One region of the Winslowiella toletana genome, then DNA from elsewhere that is predicted to be linked to it. Evidence: riboswitches for the same ligand, from Rfam matches in the RefSeq annotation. Region 1 holds a riboswitch; each other region holds the start of a gene.

Region 1 (6,135 bases):
GATTGTTGGTCGGGTGCGGGAAACCGGTGATCGCGTCAGCCGCTTTAAGGCGGGCGATCTGGTCGGCGTTGGCGTGATGGTAGACTCCTGTGGCCACTGCGCGGCCTGCGCTGGCGCGGAAGAGCAGTATTGCGAAGCAGGTTTTACTCCAACCTATAATGGCAAAGATCGCTATACCGGCACCACCACCTGGGGGGGTTACGCGGAAGGTATCGTGGTCGACAGCAAGTTCGTGGTTTCAGTACCGGAAAATCTTGAGCTGAGCGGCGTGGCTCCGCTGCTGTGTGCTGGTGTCACCGTCTGGTCACCGCTGCGTCACTGGCAGGTCAAAGCGGGTGATAAAGTTGGCGTGGTTGGGCTCGGTGGTCTGGGGCATATGGCGGTAAAACTGGCCAGCGCGTTAGGGGCTGAGGTTACGCTATTTACCACTTCTCCACGGAAAGGTGAGGACGCGTTGCGTCTGGGCGCGAAATCCGTGGTGGTATCGACCGATGCGCAGCAGATGGCCGATGCGGCAAACAAGCTGGATCTGATTCTCGATTGCGTGGCGGCACCACACGATCTGGATGCTTACCTGAGTACGCTTAAAACTAACGGTCACCTGGTGCTGGTGGGAATTCCGGACGGCCGCCATCCGGCACCGGACGTTACGCCAATGGTGTTCCGTCGTCTGAGTATCAGCGGAACCTCAATCGGCAGTATCCGCGAAACGCAGGAAGTGCTGGATTTCTGCGGTCAGCACAATATCACTGCGGATATTGAACTGATTAACGGCAATCAGATTGAAGATGCCTTCGCCCGCATGCTGAAAGGCGACGTAAAGTACCGTTTTGTCATCGATATCAATAAAACCGACTGGTAAGTTGGCGGAGCCGGGGATTTTTCCCCGGCTTAATCTCACTTCAGTTCAATCGCATATTCGCTAACCGGGGTGATTTTTTTGATCAGTTTATTATCAAACAAAAACTGCTCATAGGCCTGGTAGCGCGCGCTGTCGAGCGTTGCCGGATCGCTGGCAAACAGCGGCAAAGTTTTTTGCCATGCCAGCCGGTTCAGTTCGGTATTCAGTTCTGCGTGGCTGGCGGCGAAATGGTTCCAGCTCTCCTCGGGATGCGCTTGCAGGTATTCATTACCTTGCTTCAGTGCCGCGAGGAATTTTTTGATTTTTGGCTGATTAACAGCGTTTTTATTGGCAACAATAATCAGCTCGTCGTAAGCCGGAACGCCATAATCCTCGACATTAAACACCACCGGTTCTTTTCCATGTAGCGCCAGTTCCAGCGCTTCAATATTGCGATAACCGCCAATAATCGCATCAACCTGGCCTGCCATTAACGCGCTGGTCAGCTGGAAATTAACATTGATCAATTTAATCTCATCCGCCTTGAGTTTTTCATGGCGCAGCATGGTGGCAACGGTGGCTTCTTCGATACCGCTGACGGAGAAACCCACTTTCTTCCCTTTCAAATCTCCCGGCGTACTGATGCTTTTATCCAGCGTAATCAAGGTATTCAGCGGCGTGTTGATTAAGGTGCCGACGCGCACTAACGGTAAACCCTGATCGGCGAAAAAATGCAGCTGTGGCTGGTAAGTAATGGCGAGATCGGCTTGTCCGGCCGCGACCAGCCGCGGCGGCAGCGCCGGGTCGGAAGGCGGCACAATTCTGACTTCCAGCCCGTGTTGTTTGAAGGCACCCATTTGCTCAGCGACGATAATCGGCGCGTGATCGGGATTGATATACCAGTCGAGTACCAGCGTAATTTTCTCAGCAGCAGTGGCTTGAGTTGCCATCACGGCGCTGAGCATCAGCGCAAATAAGCTTTTTTTCATCACGGGGCCTTTTATTTTGATTGTGAAAGATTTTCTGGCGCCCAGCGAATCAGGCGACGAATCAGGATATCCACCGTTTTCCACAGCGAGACGGTCATTACCACCAGGATAAACAGTGCAGCAAAACAGAGATCGGTTTGCATGCGCGCATTGGCATTCAGCATCAGATAGCCCAGACCTTCCGCCGATCCGACCCATTCACCAATAATTGCGCCGATCGGCGCGACGGCCGCCGCCATGCGTAGCCCGGAGCCAAAAGCCGGTAGTGCAGCCATCAGCCGCACATGGCGCAGCTGCGCCCAGCGTGACGCGCCCATGGTGCGAGCGAGGTCGAGATAATCGTTATTCACCTGACGCAGGCCGTCGAAAAAGGTTGAAACCACCGGAAAGAAGATCACCAGTACCGCCATCGCCACTTTGGCGCTGATGCCAAAGCCGAACCACAGCACCAGTAGCGGGGCCAGCGCAAACACCGGTATTGCCTGGCTGGTCACCACCACCGGCATCAGCCAGCGTTGCAGCCACGAAGAAAAAGTCATCGCCAGTGCCAGCATTGCGCCAAGCAGAACGCCCAGCAGCAGGCCGCTTAGCATTTCTGCCGCGGTAATCAGCGTGTGGTGCAGTAAAAAAGCGTGGCCGTTCCACAGCGCCAGCGCAACCGCCAGCGGTGATGGCAGCAGAAAGGCGGGGATATCAGTAAAAGTGATCAGCCACCACAGCAGAATAAAACCGGCGAAAACCGTCAGCCCCTTCATGCTTCTCTGACCAGTTGCTGTAATAATTTTCCCTGGCTGTGCAAAAGGTGAGGATCGTCGGGCGCGCGCGGCGGCGTTCCGGCAACCATCAGCGTAGTGTCAATCTGCGCCGGCTGGCCGGAAAGCGTCATCAGACGGTGGCTGAGACGACAGGCCTCCATCGGATCGTGAGTAATCAGCAGCACGGTATGATCGGCCAGCAGTTCAGCCGCCAGTGCCTGGATTTTGGCGCGGGTAAGGGTATCGAGAGCAGAAAAGGGTTCATCCATCAGCACAATCGGCTGACGTTGATACAGCGTACGGGCGATGGCAACCCGCTGACGCATGCCGCCCGACAGTGCGGCTGGCAACAGAGCCTGCTTTCCGGCCAGTCCGACACGTTCCAGCAGAAAGTCGACCCAGGCCGAGTCGACTTTTTCACCGCGCAGGCGCGCGGCCAGCGCAATATTTTCACTTACCGTCAGCCATGGATAGAGCAGATCCTGCTGACCCATCCATGCAATACGGCCGGTCAGCGGTTGCCCGTCGCTGCCGCATACCGTACCGGAGCTTTGTTGTGCCAGCCCGGCAATAATCCTCAACAGGCTGGTTTTACCCACGCCGCTGGGGCCGAGCAAGGCAACAAAACTGCCGCTGTCGATATCAAAACTGAGCGAATTGAAAATCAGCTGCTGGCCAAAATGTAGCGACAGGTTGCGCACCTGAATACCGGGTGGCGCGGGAACGGATGTTTTCATCGCGTATTAACCCGATCTGCCGTTGCATTTAGCCCCATTTGCCAGAATGCTGCTTCAAGCTGGGTCGCGGTGGTAAAGATAGTCGATAAACTACTGAAGCGGCTTGCCGCACCACGCTGTTGACCAGTGCGCTCCAGCAGATCAAGCGCGCGCTGTACTCCCGCCAGATAGTCGCTATCACCATAGTTTTGCATCCAGCGGGCATAAGGATTTCCCTCCATTACCGTCTTCGGATCGTCCAACAGACGCAGACCAATTTCGGCATAACCCGCAACGCAGGGCATCAGCGCCACCAGCAGCTCAAGCGCATCGCCAGACTGGCCGATATCCAGCACATAGCGGGTGTAATTGATGGTTTCCATCGCTTCGGGTTGTGCGGCCATTTCTGCTTCGCGAAGGCCCCATTCAGCGCAATAGCCGACGTGTAGCGGCAACTCCGACACGATGGCATTCAGAGATGCGCTGGCGGCGCGAATATCGGGCAGGGTGCGCATTTTGTATACCAGCAGGGCGTAAGCGCGGGCGAAGTGGATCAGAAACAGATAATCCTGCGTCAGATAGCGACGAAAAGCGCTCTGGTCCAGCGTACCGACGGCCAGTTGCTGGATAAAGGGATGTGCAACATAGTTCTGCCAGTGGCTGCCTGCCTGCTGGCGCAGTCGTCCGTAGAGACCGGTATCGAACATGGTGGTTAACATGGGACCTCCAAAAGTGTGTGGAGATCCGGGCGCGATGAGCTGAATGGCAAGTGCAGACTACCAACCCGTCCCTTCGCTGGCATGACCCAGATCAGGTTCAAAGGGTTCGGCTTACGCCATCTCAGCCCATTACAGGACACCCCTCGGAGTCGCTTGTTATACGATATTTATTTTTTGATTACAATCGCCGGGTGTTCGGGTGTTCGGGTGTTCTGTTCGCCAGATCTGCTTTTGCTTACCGCATAACGTATTGTGTCAGGCAGAGCTTAAGAAACCGTCAATGACTCTGCGATTAAGAAAGCGGAAATACCTGATTCATTAATACCGAATAATTAAGCATCAAATGTTCAACAATAATGACCTCATCAGCTACTCTTTATTTAAATTCAGCCCAACTCAAAACACAGCAACGTGATGTGAAAAACCACATCTGCGCAGATATTTGTATGAATATTCGGCGGGAGAAGAGGGTTTAGCATGATATACAGGTAAAGCAATGCCCATATCTAAACGAAAAGTAAACGGATACTCGATTTATATAAATGAATCGAACATGGATATCAGTGCGTTGATGCACAAGTACTTTAATAATGAAATTCAGGGGGCAAGACTCAATAGCGGTCATGAGCTTCGTACTGTGGAACTGATTGAGTTTAACTCGAAAAAATTCATCTTAAAAAATGACAAAGAAATAGATTTGCGCCTGGAGAAAAGGATTCAGAGTATTATATTTGGTTCATTCTATTCAAGATTAATGAAGAAGCTGTACAGCCTGAGGAAAGACCAGCGTGCCTGCACTCCACAACTCTATTACGTGGCCGAGAAAGTGAAGTTCAGACAATGCGTAGACGTCTATGCTCTGTATGAATACATTGAGGGCACTCCGCTGAAAGCTATTGACCGAGAAAATTCTTACCGTGTGAAGCAATGCATTACTGACCTGCATCAGGTTGGTCTGGCATCCAATGACATTCATCCGGAGAATTTTATTCAAACCAGAAATGATGAAATAAAAGTTATCGATTTATCCTTCAAAGGAAGTCTGAAGATTTGCCAGGCAAACGACATTTACACTCTCAGAAATAAGTATGGTATAAACTTTTCTGGTAAAGGCGTTGTTTTTCATTTGATCTCGACAAAAGAAAAATTAAAAAAATTATCCCGTCGCTTAAGAGGGAAGTGATTTTATCCCGGCTTAAGCTATTAATGCGAAGTTGTAAGGCAGTGGGTATTCCTGCGTTGGTGATTGGATAGCGAAATCATCAACGTCAGTTCATTCTGAGTTACGTCATCGATTACCTGTGACACGCTTGCAACCCATTACTATTGTGAAAGCCAGCAAGCAAAAAGCCCGCTCAGGTTTCCCTGAGCGGGCTTCTCAAATATGGCTCCCCTGACTGGACTTGAACCAGTGACATACGGATTAACAGTCCGCCGTTCTACCGACTGAACTACAGAGGAATTGTTGGAACGGGGCGAATATTAGCGACTGGCCGACAGTGTGTCAACAGCAAAAAACAGTCTAGCTTTCAACTGGCTACGTTTACAGCAAAGCGGCCGCTTAGTGAGCAGTTTCGCTGTTGTCATCTTGCTGCTGCCAGTTATCGATGCGGCTAAGCGGGTCCTGCAGATAAAACTGACTGAAACGCTGATAAAGTGCAGGAAAACGATGGTGTAATAATTCAGGTGCACTGAAGAAGTACTCCGAAAGCACCGCAAAGCATTCCGCCGGGTCACTGGCCGCGTAGGCATCAATAGTCGTTGCATTTTCACCGACCAGATCGATTTCATCCTGTATTGCGTTCATCGCCGCATGCAGATCTTTCTCCCAGGCCGCAACGCTGCGTAAGGAAATTGCCGGTACGCCGTTGGCATGGCCGCTGCCGCGGGAGTCCAGTTTATGCGCCACTTCATGCACAATCAGGTTAAAGCCGGAAACATCGAAAGAGTCCTGAATATCCAGCCAGTTAAGCACAACCGGGCCCTGTTGCCAGCTCTGACCCGATTGCACCGTGCGTTCGCTGTGAACCAGGCCGAAATCATCCTGCCACTCGTCGTCGACCACAAAGGGCGAAGGATAGATCATCACTTCGTGAAAGCCATCCAGCCATTCCA
Region 2 (6,135 bases), 160 kb from region 1:
GCCATTCATCCCGGCGCGTTGCTGTCTGAGAAAGAGGTCTCCACCCGCTTTAATGTCTCACGCCAGCCGGTGCGGGAAGCATTTATTAAACTGGCAGAGGCCGGGCTGGTGCAGGTACTGCCGCAACGCGGCACCTTTGTGCGCAAAATTTCGGCGCAGCGCGTTGCCGATGGCCGTTTTATTCGTGAGGCGGTTGAAGTGGCGGTAGTCCGTCGCGCGGCAGCACAAGCCGATCCCGCAGCCTTAGCCGAGCTGGAACACAATTTACAGCTACAGCGGCTGGCGGCTCAGCGCCATGACAGCCAGGCATTTTTACTGCTGGATGATGAATTTCACCGGCTGATTGCACAAAGCATTCGCTGTGAACTGGCGTGGGAGACGGTAGAAAATATCAAAGCAACCATGGATCGCGTGCGCTTTCTGACGCTGAGTGAAGTGTCGCCACCGGAAAGTTTAATCGAACAGCATCAGCAGATTTATCAGGCTATTGTCGATGGCGATGCCGATGCCGCCGAAAATGCTCTGCGCCGCCACTTACAACAGATGATTTTCTCGATTACGCCGATTGCCGAACAGAACAGCGACTGGTTCGAACAGCCTTAACGATTACTTTTCCACGGGCGGCGCTTTCGCCGCCCGAAGAGCCGTTAAGCGATAGTCACATCTTTCGACAGATAGACATCCTGTACCGCATTAATTAGCGCTACGCCCTCTTTCATCGACTTCTTAAATGCTTTACGTCCCAGAATCAGCCCCATTCCACCGGCACGTTTATTGATCACCGCCGTCCGCACCGACTCGGCGATATCGGTATCACCGGAAGCCGCGCCACCGGAGTTAATCAGTCCGGCACGGCCCATGTAGCAGTTGGCTAACTGGTAACGTACCAGATCAATCGGATTTTCACTGGTCAGTTTGCTGTAAACGCGCTCATCGGTATAGCCGAAATTGACCGCCTGATAACCGCCGTTATTTTCCGCCATTTTCTGCTTGACGATATCTGCGCCAATCGTTGCCGCCAGATGGTTGGCCTGCCCGGTGAGATCCGCACTGGCGTGATAATCAGTGCCGTCTTTTTTAAACGCGTTATTACGCAGATAGGCCCACAGTACGGTAACCATTCCCAGCTCATGCGCACGTTCAAAAGCGGCAGAGATCTCTTCAATCTGGCGGCGCGACTGTTCAGAACCGAAATAGATAGTGGCACCGACGGCAACCGCGCCGAGGTTAAACGCCTGCTCGACGCTGGCGTACAGCGTCTGGTCGTACTGGGTCGGATAACTTAGCGTCTCATTGTGATTCAGCTTGACCAAAAACGGGATGCGGTGCGCATAGCGGCGCGATACCGAGGCCAGCACGCCATAGGTGGAAGCCACACAGTTACAACCGGCTTCAATCGCCAGTTCAACAATATTTTTGGGGTCAAAATAGAGCGGATTAGCCGCAAACGAGGCCGCCGCCGAATGCTCTACTCCCTGATCAACGGGCAAAATCGACAGATAGCCGCTGCCTGCCAGGCGCCCGGTGTTGTACAACGTTTGCATATTGCGTAACACGACTGGAGAACGGTTGTTATCGATCATTACGCGATCGACATAATCCGCGCCGGGTAAATACAGGCTTTCGGCTGGAATGGTCATGCAGCGATGTTGCAGAAGTTGATCAGCTTCTTTACCCAATAACTGTACGATGTCCGTCATGCTAACTCCTGAAAGATAAGTGATGGGCCGAATTTCTTCGGCCCGACCGGTCGACTGTCGCCGCCCCAACAAAGCCTGGCCCAAAACATACGCTTAAGGCAAACTGCTGACTCCATTTTTCAGAACGATTCGCAGGTAATAATCGCCGTTTTGGTATACCGCTCTACCACCAGCGGTAAAAATGGTGTACTGGCCCAATGCCGCCGCCCACTTCCAGCGAATCCGCATGTTCCAGCGCGCCCTGCAGCCAGTGTTTGGCTACTTCAACCGTGGCTGGCCAGCTTTCATGGCGCGGGCGCAGCGCTGCCAGCGCCGCTGACAGGCTACAACCGGTGCCGTGGGTATGACGCGTTGCCACACGCGGTGCGGTAAAGCGCTGCTCAAGATCGGCGGTGAACAGCCAGTCCGGACTTTCGTGCTCGCCGAGATGGCCGCCTTTCATCAGTACCGCCTGGCAGCCCAGCTCCAGCATCGCACGCCCTTGCGCCTGCATCTCATGCTCGTTGCGCGCCATGCGGCAATCCAGCAGTGCCGCTGCCTCGGGGATATTCGGCGTAATCAGGGAAACCTGCGGCAATAAACGCTGACGCATAGTATCAATCGCTTTTACCGACAGCAGCGGATCGCCACTTTTTGCCAGCATCACGGTATCCAGTATCACCCACGGCAGCGCCGCCTGTTGTAAACGATCGGCCACCACATCAACAATATCGCACTCCGCCAGCATGCCGATTTTAGCGCTGTCGATACGCACATCCGACAGCACCGAATCCAGCTGCGCGCCGACGAACTCCGGCTCGATACGATAAACTGACTGCACACCACGGGTATTTTGCGCCACCAGCGCGGTAATCACGCTGGCACCATAAGCACCCAGTGCCGAAAACGCCTTCAGGTCGGCCTGAATCCCTGCGCCGCCGCTGGGATCGGTACCGGCAATTGTCAGAGCGTTAATCCTTTTCATAGCCATTCATCCTTATCAAGTTGATAGAGTGCATCAAGAAAAGCGGGAATAAAGCTTCCCGGCCCATTTGCCACTGCCGCAGCACGCTCTCCGGCAGCAGAAATCACCCGGCAGGCACTGGCAACGTGGTGAATCCGCTCGCCGGGCAGCGCGGCAAACCCCGCCACTACCGCAGAAAGCGCACAGCCGGTGCCGACCACCCGAGTCATGAGCGGCGAGCCACCGGCAACACTCAGCGTGCGTGTGCCGTCAGTGACGTAATCCACCGCACCGGTTACCGCCACCACTGCGCCACTGACCTGCGCCAGCTGCTTTGCCGCCGCAATCGCTGACGCGGAATCGTGTAAGCTATCGACGCCGCGACCGCTGACGGCATGCTGCGCCAGCGCCAGAATTTCAGAGGCATTACCGCGAATCGCCGCCGGTCGCCGTTGCAACAAACGCTGGCAAAATTCACTGCGGAAAGTCAGGCCACCCACGGCGACCGGGTCCAGCGTCCAGGGTTTCTGTGACTGATTAGCAGCATCAATGGCCGCCAGCATTGCCTGCGCGCGGTCGCGGGTTAAGGTGCCAACGTTGACTAACAGGCCATCAGCGATAGCGCTGAACTGCGCGGCTTCTTCAGCATCGACGACCATCGCCGGTGACGCTCCCAGAGCCAGCAGCACATTAGCGGTAAAGGTTTGCACCACGTCGTTAGTCATACAGTGCACCAGTGGCGCATGCTGACGAAACAGAGAGAGGGATTGGGCGACGGACGCGCCAGAAACAGGCTCAGGTTGAAGATTCATAACACTCCCAACCGGCGATCAAGAAGGCGATGCACTCAGGCATCTGACTTCCCTCCGCTGGCATTATCCAGTTCAGGTTCAGCGGGTAATTCTCAGCCTTTTCTTCACAGAGCAGGCACCCCGAGTCATTGATAATTCACGCTATAATTGCTGGCGCTTACGCCAGCAGCTGATAAGAATAAAGCGCAGCTGTTCAGTTGTAAACTTATCGTCATTTTTCGCCAGCAAGGATAACGCGTTAAGCTGCTGTAATCCTTCAACACACATTTGCTCTTGCCTGTTAAGCGTAACTGACGGAATGATAGGAAATCGGACAGATGGAATCGGCTTACTCACTGGAGACTGTATGGCTAAAACAAAAATAATGCTGCTGGCAACGCTGCTGGCGACCACCAGCGTCTGTTTCGCGGCACCGGCGGTGGTGACGCCTGGCGCGGAAAAACCGTCGTATGAAATCACCGAATTTACCGCTGACTTTATCCATTACACCCTTGGTGACACCGCTCCGGCGCTCTATCGCAGTGATAAATATCAGATAAAACAGTGGCAGGTGCGTAATCTGCCAGCGCCGGATGCCGGCAGTCACTGGACCTATATGGGATCGAATTACGTACTGATTAGCGACAGCGACGGAAAAATGCTGAAAGCTTACGATGGCAATATTTTCTATCAACGCTGACCGTGCGACGCGGTTGACGCTTCCCCACTGTCTGGCTCACAGTGGGGAATAGTTTCAGTGATGAGAACGCCCTAGCGCGCCAGCGCCACGGCCTCACCCAACTGCCAGACCGCCATCGCATAATGGTTACTGTGGTTATAACGGGTAATCACATAAAAGTTTGGCAAGCCATACCAGTACTGCCAGCTTTTACCCATATCAAAACGCAGTAAACTCACCTGTTGATTGTTTTGCAACGGCACCTGCGGTTGCAGGCCAGCAGCGGCCAGTGTTGCCGGGCTGTAGCGCGTTTTAAAGCCGGTTTCCAGCCCTGGCGCCTGGCCACTGGCCGGAATCGCGATTGACTGGTTGCTCTGCCAGCCGTGCTGTTTAAAGTAGTTAGCCACGCTGCCAATGGCATCTACCGGATCCCACAGATTGATATGACCATCACCATTAAAATCTACCGCATAGTCTTTAAACGATGACGGCATAAACTGGCCGTAGCCCATCGCTCCGGCGTAAGAGCCGCGCAGATCCAGCGGATCTTTCTGCTCTTTACGCGCCATCAGCAAAAAGGTTTCCAGCTCACCGCTGAAGTATTCTGCGCGCCGTGGATAGGCAAATGACAGCGTCGCCAGCGCATCAATGATGCGGGTTTTGCCCATCACACGTCCCCAGCGCGTTTCAACACCAATAATACCGACGATAATCTCCGGCGGCACCCCATACACCTGGTAGGCTCGCGTCAGGGCATCCTGATGCTGATGCCAGAATGCTACGCCGTTTTGCACGTTATCCGGGGTGATGAATTTATTGCGATAGCGGATCCACGCCCCGTTCGGGCCGGTTGGTGGCCCATAGCTGGGTGCCTGACGATCCATCAGCCGCAGCACATAATCGAGGCGTTTGGTTTGCGCCAGTACATCATGCAGCTGCTGGCGATCGAAGCCGTGCTTACTGACCATATTATTGATAAAGCGCTCGGTTGCCGGATTGCCGGCAAAATCACCGCCTAAGGGATGAACCGCATGCGAGGGTTCGAGGACAAAACCGCCCTTTACATCGCCACGGAAAGGGTTACCTGATGCCGGCGTTTCTGGCGGGGTCGGTTTGCTGCTACAGGCAGCCAGTAAAGTGATTACTGGTAACAACGTGACAAAAGAACGCATTAAAAATCCCAATATCAGGGCCAAAAAGAGTTAAATGGTAAGCATTGCGGCGTACCGAGTACAATAAAATCCGGCAGGTGGAGAGCTAAATTTTACCAGATTTACAAATGTGCCAGCGGCAATCAAAACCACGAACAAATTCCCATGCACTATTATAGATGTCAGTTTTGCCCGCAGCTGCATTTTCAGGAGATAACAGTGCATATTCGCCCCTTTACCGAAACCGACCGCCCGTTTTTACGCACCTTGTTTTTAGCCGCACGTAAGGCCAGCTGGCACTGGCTGAACAGCAGTGACTGGCGGCTGGAAGATTTTGATGCGATTACGCTGGGGGAAACGGTTCTGGTGGCTGAACAAAATGGCCATCGACTCGGTTTTGCTGCGCTGTTGGACAACGATAATTTCCTGCACAGCCTATTTGTTGCGCCGGATGCCCAGCGCCAGGGCGTTGGCAGCGCATTACTGCATGCGGTGCAACAGCGCTTTAGCTCGACCGGCGCCCTGAAATGTCTGGCGGCAAATCAGGCGGCGTGCAAATTTTACCAGCAGCACGGCTGGAAAGTGATTTCCCGCGGCGACAGTCCGCAGGGAGAGTATCTGTTGATGCACTTTGTTTTGCCCTAAAGGCAAGGGGGAGCATGCTCCCCCCTCATATGACTGATGTTTATAAAGCCCGGAAAGCAATATCCCCTGGAATCACCTCACCCTGCCAGTAAAGCTGCGCCGCTACTGCGCCCGCCAGCTGGCGATACAGCGCGGTAAAGTCACTGTCCGGACGGCGTACTACCGTCGGCACACCGCTATCCAGATCTTCACGTAACGTGATATGCAACGGGAGCTGACTTAACAG
Region 3 (6,135 bases), 1.6 Mb from region 1:
GGCCTCCACCGCCAGCTTAAAGGCCCGCGCCATCTGCACCGGGTCACGTGCCACCGCAATCGCGGTATTAACCAGCACCGCATCTGCGCCCATTTCCAGCGCTTCGCTGGCATGGCTGGGTGCGCCAATACCGGCATCGACGACGACAGGCACCTTTGCCTGTTCGATGATGATCGCCAGTAAATCGCGGGTTTTTAATCCCTGATTGCTGCCGATAGGCGCACCCAGAGGCATCACTGCGGAACAGCCCGCTTCTTCCAGGCGCTTACACAATACCGGGTCGGCACTGCAGTAGGGCAGCACCACAAATCCATCTTTAACCAGCTGTTCGGCAGCTTTCAGCGTTTCGATGGGATCCGGCAATAAGTAGCGCATATCGGGATGAATTTCGAGTTTTACCCAGTGAGTGCCCAGCGCTTCACGGGCCAGGTGCGCGGCAAATATCGCCTCCGCCGCGGTTTTTGCCCCTGAAGTATTGGGCAGAAGCTGCACGCCAAGCTGCTGTAACGGGGCGAGGATGCCATCATCTCCGCCTTTCAGGTCAACACGTTTCATCGCCATAGTGACCAGCTGAGAACCTGATGCGGCAATCGACTCCAGCATCAATCCTGGCGTGGCAAATTTTCCGGTTCCGGTAAACAGGCGTGATGAAAAGCTTTTGTCTGCAATGTGTAGCATATCAACCTCCGGCGATGGCCTGGAAAATCACCAGTTCATCGCCCTCCTGTAACTGATAAGACGGCCAATGGGCGCGTGGCACAATGGTCTGATTAACCGCCAGCGCGGTACCGGGCTGGTGATGTTCCAGTTGTTCAAGCAGCGCCACAATCGACAACGGCATATCCAGCGTTATCGGCTGGTCATTGACCACAATCCTCATGACTCGCCTCCACAAACCGGACAGTGTGGCGAGCGCTGCAGATTTAAGCTGCGCCAGGTCTGTTGGCGGCCATCAAACAGTCGCAGTTTGCCGTTGAGCGGTGATGAATGTCCGGCCAGTAATTTAACGGCTTCCAGCGCCTGCAACGTGCCAATCACACCGACGACCGGGCCAAGTACTCCTGCGGTACGGCAATTACGCTGGGGTTCCGCTTCATCCGGCCACAGGCAGCGGTAGCAACCCTGCGTCCACGGCGGGGTGATGACCATCAACTGGCCGCCGAAGCCAACCGCACTGCCGCTGACCAGCGGTGTGTTGCTGGCAACACAGGCGGCATTCACCTGTTGACGCGTGGTCATGTTATCGCTGCAGTCCAGCACCAGATCGACCTGTTGTACTGCGGTCTTCAGCGACAGCGGATCCATTCGTTGTTCCAGCGCGATTGACTCCACCTGTGGATTAATCGCCTGCAAATGTCCCTGAGCCAGCAGCGCTTTTGGCTGTCCGATTTCGCTACTGCGAAACAAAATCTGTCGCTGTAAATTGCTGATATGCAATTTGTCATCATCTGCCAGCAGCAATTTGCCCACTCCCGCGGCCGCCAGATAAAGCGCGGCAGGTGAGCCCAGACCGCCCAGTCCGACGATCAGTACGCTGGCGTGCTGCAATTTTTCCTGAGCTTCGATGCCGAACTCCTCCAGCAGCAGCTGACGGCTGTAGCGCAGGAAGTCACTGTCATTCAGCATGCTCAGCCCCTTGTGGCTCTGTCAGCGTCAGCAGAGTTTGCGTGGCTTGTCGCCAGTCTGCCGCCTGAGTAATGGCGCTGACCACCGCAATACTGCCGACACCGCAGGCCAGCACTTCGGGTGCCCGCTCAATGCTGATGCCGCCGATTGCTACGGTAGAAATATCGCCCAGACGGCGAATATGGCGTTTCAGTTCATTCAGCCCCTGTGGCGCAGAGGGCATATCTTTAGTTTGGGTAGGAAAAATATGGCCGAGTGCGATATAAGAGGGGCGCACGGCAAGCGCCCGATCCAGCTCAGCGTCGTCGTGGGTGGAAAGGCCCAGCCGCAGCCCGGCATTGCGTATTGCGGCTAAATCGGCCACATCCAGATCCTCCTGACCGAGATGCACGCCGTAAGCGTTATGTTTAATTGCCAGCTGCCAGTAATCATTGATAAACAAACGTGCGCGATAGCGTTTACCCAGCGCGATGGCTGCAGCTATCGCCGGTTCTACTGCCTCGTCAGGCTGATCTTTTATCCGCAACTGGATGGTGCGAACACCCGCGTCCAGCAAGCGGGCAATCCATTCCACACTGTCGACCACTGGATAAAGCCCGAGTTTTTTTTCAGTGGCAGGGAAGGGCGCGCTCATACATTTTCCTCCTGTTGCAGGCCATCGGCCGGGTGATAAAGTTCGCCGCCGCGACTGCGGAATTCCGTCGACATCTGCGCCATGCCGACCTCAATCGGCTGTGCCATTGCCTCTTGCTGCGCGGCATATTCACGCACTTCCTGGGTAATCTTCATTGAGCAGAATTTCGGGCCGCACATGGAACAGAAATGTGCCACTTTGCCGGATTCCTGCGGCAGAGTTTCATCGTGGTAAGCCCGGGCGGTATGCGGGTCCAGTGCCAGGTTAAACTGATCTTCCCAGCGGAATTCGAAGCGTGCTTTTGACATGGCGTTATCGCGGATCTGCGCGCCCGGATGGCCTTTGGCGAGGTCGGCGGCGTGGGCGGCAATTTTGTAGGTGATCAGTCCCTGTTTGACGTCTTCCTTGTTTGGCAGGCCAAGATGCTCTTTAGGCGTAACGTAACAGAGCATCGCACAGCCGAACCAGCCAATCATCGCCGCGCCAATGCCTGAGGTGAAATGGTCATAGCCTGGCGCAATATCGGTGGTTAACGGGCCGAGGGTATAGAACGGTGCTTCATGGCAGTGTTCCAGCTGTTCGGTCATATTCCGGCGAATCATCTGCATCGGCACATGGCCCGGACCTTCAATCATCACCTGCACATCATATTCCCAGGCGATTTTCGTCAACTCACCCAGCGTACGCAGCTCGGCAAACTGTGCTTCGTCATTGGCATCCTGAATCGAGCCGGGGCGCAGGCCGTCGCCTAATGACAGCGAAATATCATAGGCGGCGCAAATCTGGCAGATGTCGCGGAAATGCTGATAAAGGAAGCTCTCCTGGTGATGTGACAGGCACCATTTGGCCATAATCGATCCGCCACGTGAGACAATACCGGTCAGACGTTTCGCGGTCATTGGCACGTAGCGCAGCAGCACACCGGCGTGAATAGTAAAATAATCCACTCCCTGTTCGGCCTGTTCCAGCAGCGTATCGCGGAAGATTTCCCAGTTAAGGTCTTCGGCAATGCCATTCACTTTCTCCAGCGCCTGATAAATCGGCACCGTACCAATCGGCACCGGGCTGTTACGCAAAATCCATTCGCGAGTTTCGTGAATATAGCGGCCGGTAGAGAGATCCATTACCGTGTCGGCACCCCAGCGGGTAGACCACACCAGTTTCTCCACTTCCTCTTCAATCGAAGAGGTGACCGCGGAATTACCAATATTGGCATTCACTTTCACCAGGAAGTTACGGCCGATAATCATCGGTTCCGATTCCGGATGATTGATATTGGCCGGGATAATCGCGCGACCTGCGGCCACTTCCTGGCGGACAAACTCGGCGGTGATATTTTCCGGCAGCTGTGCACCGAAACTGTTGCCGGGATGCTGTTGCAGCAGAACCTCACCGCGGATGCGATCGCGGCCCATATTTTCCCGCAGCGCGATAAATTCCATTTCCGGCGTGATGATGCCGAGGCGAGCATAGTGCAACTGGGTGACACAGCGACCGGCCAGCGCGCGCTTCGGGCGCGGCAGGTTATCAAAGCGCAAATGCTCCAGTCCTTCATCGGCCAGCCGCTGCTGGCTATAGCTTGAGCTGAGCTGGTCGATCTCTTGTGTATCACCACGTTCAGCAATCCAGCCGGCACGTAATTTCTCCAGGCCAGTATGGACATCAATGCTGGCGCTCGGATCGCCATACGGACCGGCAGTGTCGTACACCGGGACCGGCTCGTTATCCTCAAATTTTGGCTGATCTTTGCTGCCACCCACCATGGTCTGGCTCAGCTGAATTTCACGCATTGGCACACGAATATCCGCGCGTGAACCGCTCAGATAAATTCGTCTGGAATTGGGAAAAGCGGTGCCTTGCAGGGAATCGATAAACTGTTGGGCCTGAGCGCGTTGCTCACGACGACGGGATTTTTTCTCAACGGTAGACATAGCTCATATCCTGATTACAAGGAAAAATGGCTTGTCCGGAGTTCGGAGGGAGTAACAGACGGTGTGACGACGTGTCGGCAAACACCGAAAAAGATTGTTTACTCTTGTTCCCTTCGCAGGTACTAACCTGATCAGGTTCCGCGGATCCCGAATTAACGGTCTCAGCCCCGGGGGGCACTCCGACAAGATGTTGGTCGTATAAAACACAACCAAAAAATAGCCCCTCCAGCATAGGGGGGCTTTTGGCAAACTACAACAAATTTACTACCTGAGCAACCTTACGCCGGACGAACCAGAGCAGGCTCATTGGCCGCTGGCTGTGGGCGCAATTTGTGGTCGAAGGCGAGCTGAATCAGCTTATCTTCAAGAGTAAAGCGTGCTTCAAGCGCTTCACCGACGCCGGATAATGCCTGCTGGAATTCCAGACAGTTGTCATCATCAATCGCCGTTTCCAGGTGAGTATCGTAATAATCCATGATGCGTTCAGTGTTGGCCTGCAGCGCCGGATAAATCTGGGAAGCCGCAATCAGCGGGCTATCACCCTGCAGTTCATCAATGATACGTTCGTAAATATTGAAGTGTCCGGTGGAAAGGTAGTCCACCAGTCTCTGACAAAAGTTATCCAGAGCTTCATCGTCAAGTACGGTTAGTGGATCTTTGTTAGGCTTCATACCCACTAACTGATAATAGGCGGCCAGTAGCGGTCTGCGGGCATTTAACCAGAGATCCACCAGTTCATTACTACCACCGACGCGTGCGGCCAGAGCATCTAACTGGTTAAGCATGATCAACTCCGTTGAGTAAATACCCTGCTACTTTGGGTATTATAGTTATAAGCATCTTTCCGAATACTTAACATCAGTACTACAGAGTGCCTGTTAAAGCAAAGGATAACAAATTTTATGGAACATGAGATCTCAAGCGTAGACGCTGGCTGGTGGGTTGTCAGCCATGAGCAGAAACTTTGGTTACCGAAGGGGGATCTGCCGCACGGTAATGCGGAAACTTTCGGGCTGACAGGATCGAAAGGATCGCTGATCGGTGAATGGCAGGGTGAAAAGGTGTGGTTGATCCGCGAGAACCGCGCGGAAAATATGGGATCGGTACGGCAAATTATCGATCAGGATGTCGGGTTGTTTCAACTGGCGGGGCGCGGGGTCCAACTGGCAGAATTCTTCCGCTCTCATCGCTGGTGCGGTTATTGCGGCCACGAAATGCACCACAGCAAAAGTGAAAATGCCTGTCTCTGCGGCCATTGTCGTCAGCGTTACTATCCGCAAATCGCGCCCTGCATTATTGTCGCCATTCGCCGTGGCGACGAGATACTGCTGGCGCAGCATGCCCGCCATCGCAACGGTATTTATACCGTACTGGCCGGATTTGTTGAGGTCGGCGAAACGCTGGAGCAAGCCGTGGCGCGTGAAGTGATGGAAGAGAGCAGCGTCAAAGTGAAAAACGTGCGTTACGTGACTTCGCAGCCGTGGCCGTTTCCTCATTCACTGATGATGGCGTTTATGGCCGAATACGATGCCGGTGAGTTGCAGCACGATGGTAAAGAGCTGATTGACGCTGGCTGGTATCGCTATGACGAGCTGCCGCTGTTACCGCCGCCGGGTACGGTGGCCCGTCGGCTGATTGAGGATACTGTTGCACTGTGCCGCGCCGAAGCGCAATGAGTGATATACTGAGCACCTGTTTTTGAGAGAGTCTGATGATGAGTGAATTGAAGAACGATCGTTACCTGCGTGCTCTGCTGCGCCAGCCCGTTGATATCACCCCGGTATGGATGATGCGTCAGGCAGGACGTTATTTGCCAGAGTACAAAGCCACTCGCGCAGTGGCGGGTGACTTTATGTCACTGTGCAAGAATGCCGAGCTGGCGTGTGAAGTCACGCTGCAACCACTGCGACGTTATCCGCTTGATGCGGCGATCCTGTTCTCCGA

The links. Region 1 has a riboswitch for thiamine pyrophosphate ahead of RIN69_RS14295 (TenA family protein). Riboswitches for the same ligand answer to the same signal wherever they lie in the genome.
Region 2: linked by a shared signal. The riboswitch ahead of thiM (hydroxyethylthiazole kinase) and the one ahead of RIN69_RS14295 (TenA family protein) in region 1 are both predicted to bind thiamine pyrophosphate.
Region 3: linked by a shared signal. The riboswitch ahead of thiC (phosphomethylpyrimidine synthase ThiC) and the one ahead of RIN69_RS14295 (TenA family protein) in region 1 are both predicted to bind thiamine pyrophosphate.

The regions. Positions count from the first base shown of each region.
Region 1 covers NZ_CP134152.1:3,019,197-3,025,331, reverse strand. Annotated here, with positions in the region: gene RIN69_RS14315 (NAD(P)-dependent alcohol dehydrogenase) at 1-862, shown strand, start outside; gene RIN69_RS14310 (ABC transporter substrate-binding protein) at 898-1,830, opposite strand; gene RIN69_RS14305 (ABC transporter permease) at 1,842-2,585, opposite strand; gene RIN69_RS14300 (ABC transporter ATP-binding protein) at 2,582-3,322, opposite strand; gene RIN69_RS14295 (TenA family protein) at 3,319-4,020, opposite strand; TPP riboswitch at 4,072-4,174, opposite strand; gene RIN69_RS14290 (lipopolysaccharide core heptose(II) kinase RfaY) at 4,574-5,203, shown strand; tRNA gene RIN69_RS14285 (tRNA-Asn) at 5,406-5,481, opposite strand; gene mtfA (DgsA anti-repressor MtfA) at 5,582-6,135, opposite strand, start outside.
Region 2 covers NZ_CP134152.1:3,177,713-3,183,847, forward strand. Annotated here, with positions in the region: gene RIN69_RS14975 (GntR family transcriptional regulator) at 1-603, shown strand, start outside; gene fbaB (class I fructose-bisphosphate aldolase) at 648-1,700, opposite strand; gene thiD (bifunctional hydroxymethylpyrimidine kinase/phosphomethylpyrimidine kinase) at 1,864-2,664, opposite strand; gene thiM (hydroxyethylthiazole kinase) at 2,661-3,455, opposite strand; TPP riboswitch at 3,488-3,588, opposite strand; gene RIN69_RS14995 (RcnB family protein) at 3,802-4,134, shown strand; gene mltB (lytic murein transglycosylase B) at 4,206-5,285, opposite strand; gene RIN69_RS15005 (GNAT family N-acetyltransferase) at 5,484-5,909, shown strand; gene apbC (iron-sulfur cluster carrier protein ApbC) at 5,950-6,135, opposite strand, start outside.
Region 3 covers NZ_CP134152.1:4,606,569-4,612,703, reverse strand. Annotated here, with positions in the region: gene RIN69_RS20945 (thiazole synthase) at 1-678, opposite strand, end outside; gene thiS (sulfur carrier protein ThiS) at 680-880, opposite strand; gene RIN69_RS20935 (HesA/MoeB/ThiF family protein) at 877-1,626, opposite strand; gene thiE (thiamine phosphate synthase) at 1,616-2,260, opposite strand; gene thiC (phosphomethylpyrimidine synthase ThiC) at 2,257-4,191, opposite strand; TPP riboswitch at 4,283-4,383, opposite strand; gene rsd (sigma D regulator) at 4,470-4,976, opposite strand; gene nudC (NAD(+) diphosphatase) at 5,094-5,867, shown strand; gene hemE (uroporphyrinogen decarboxylase) at 5,906-6,135, shown strand, end outside.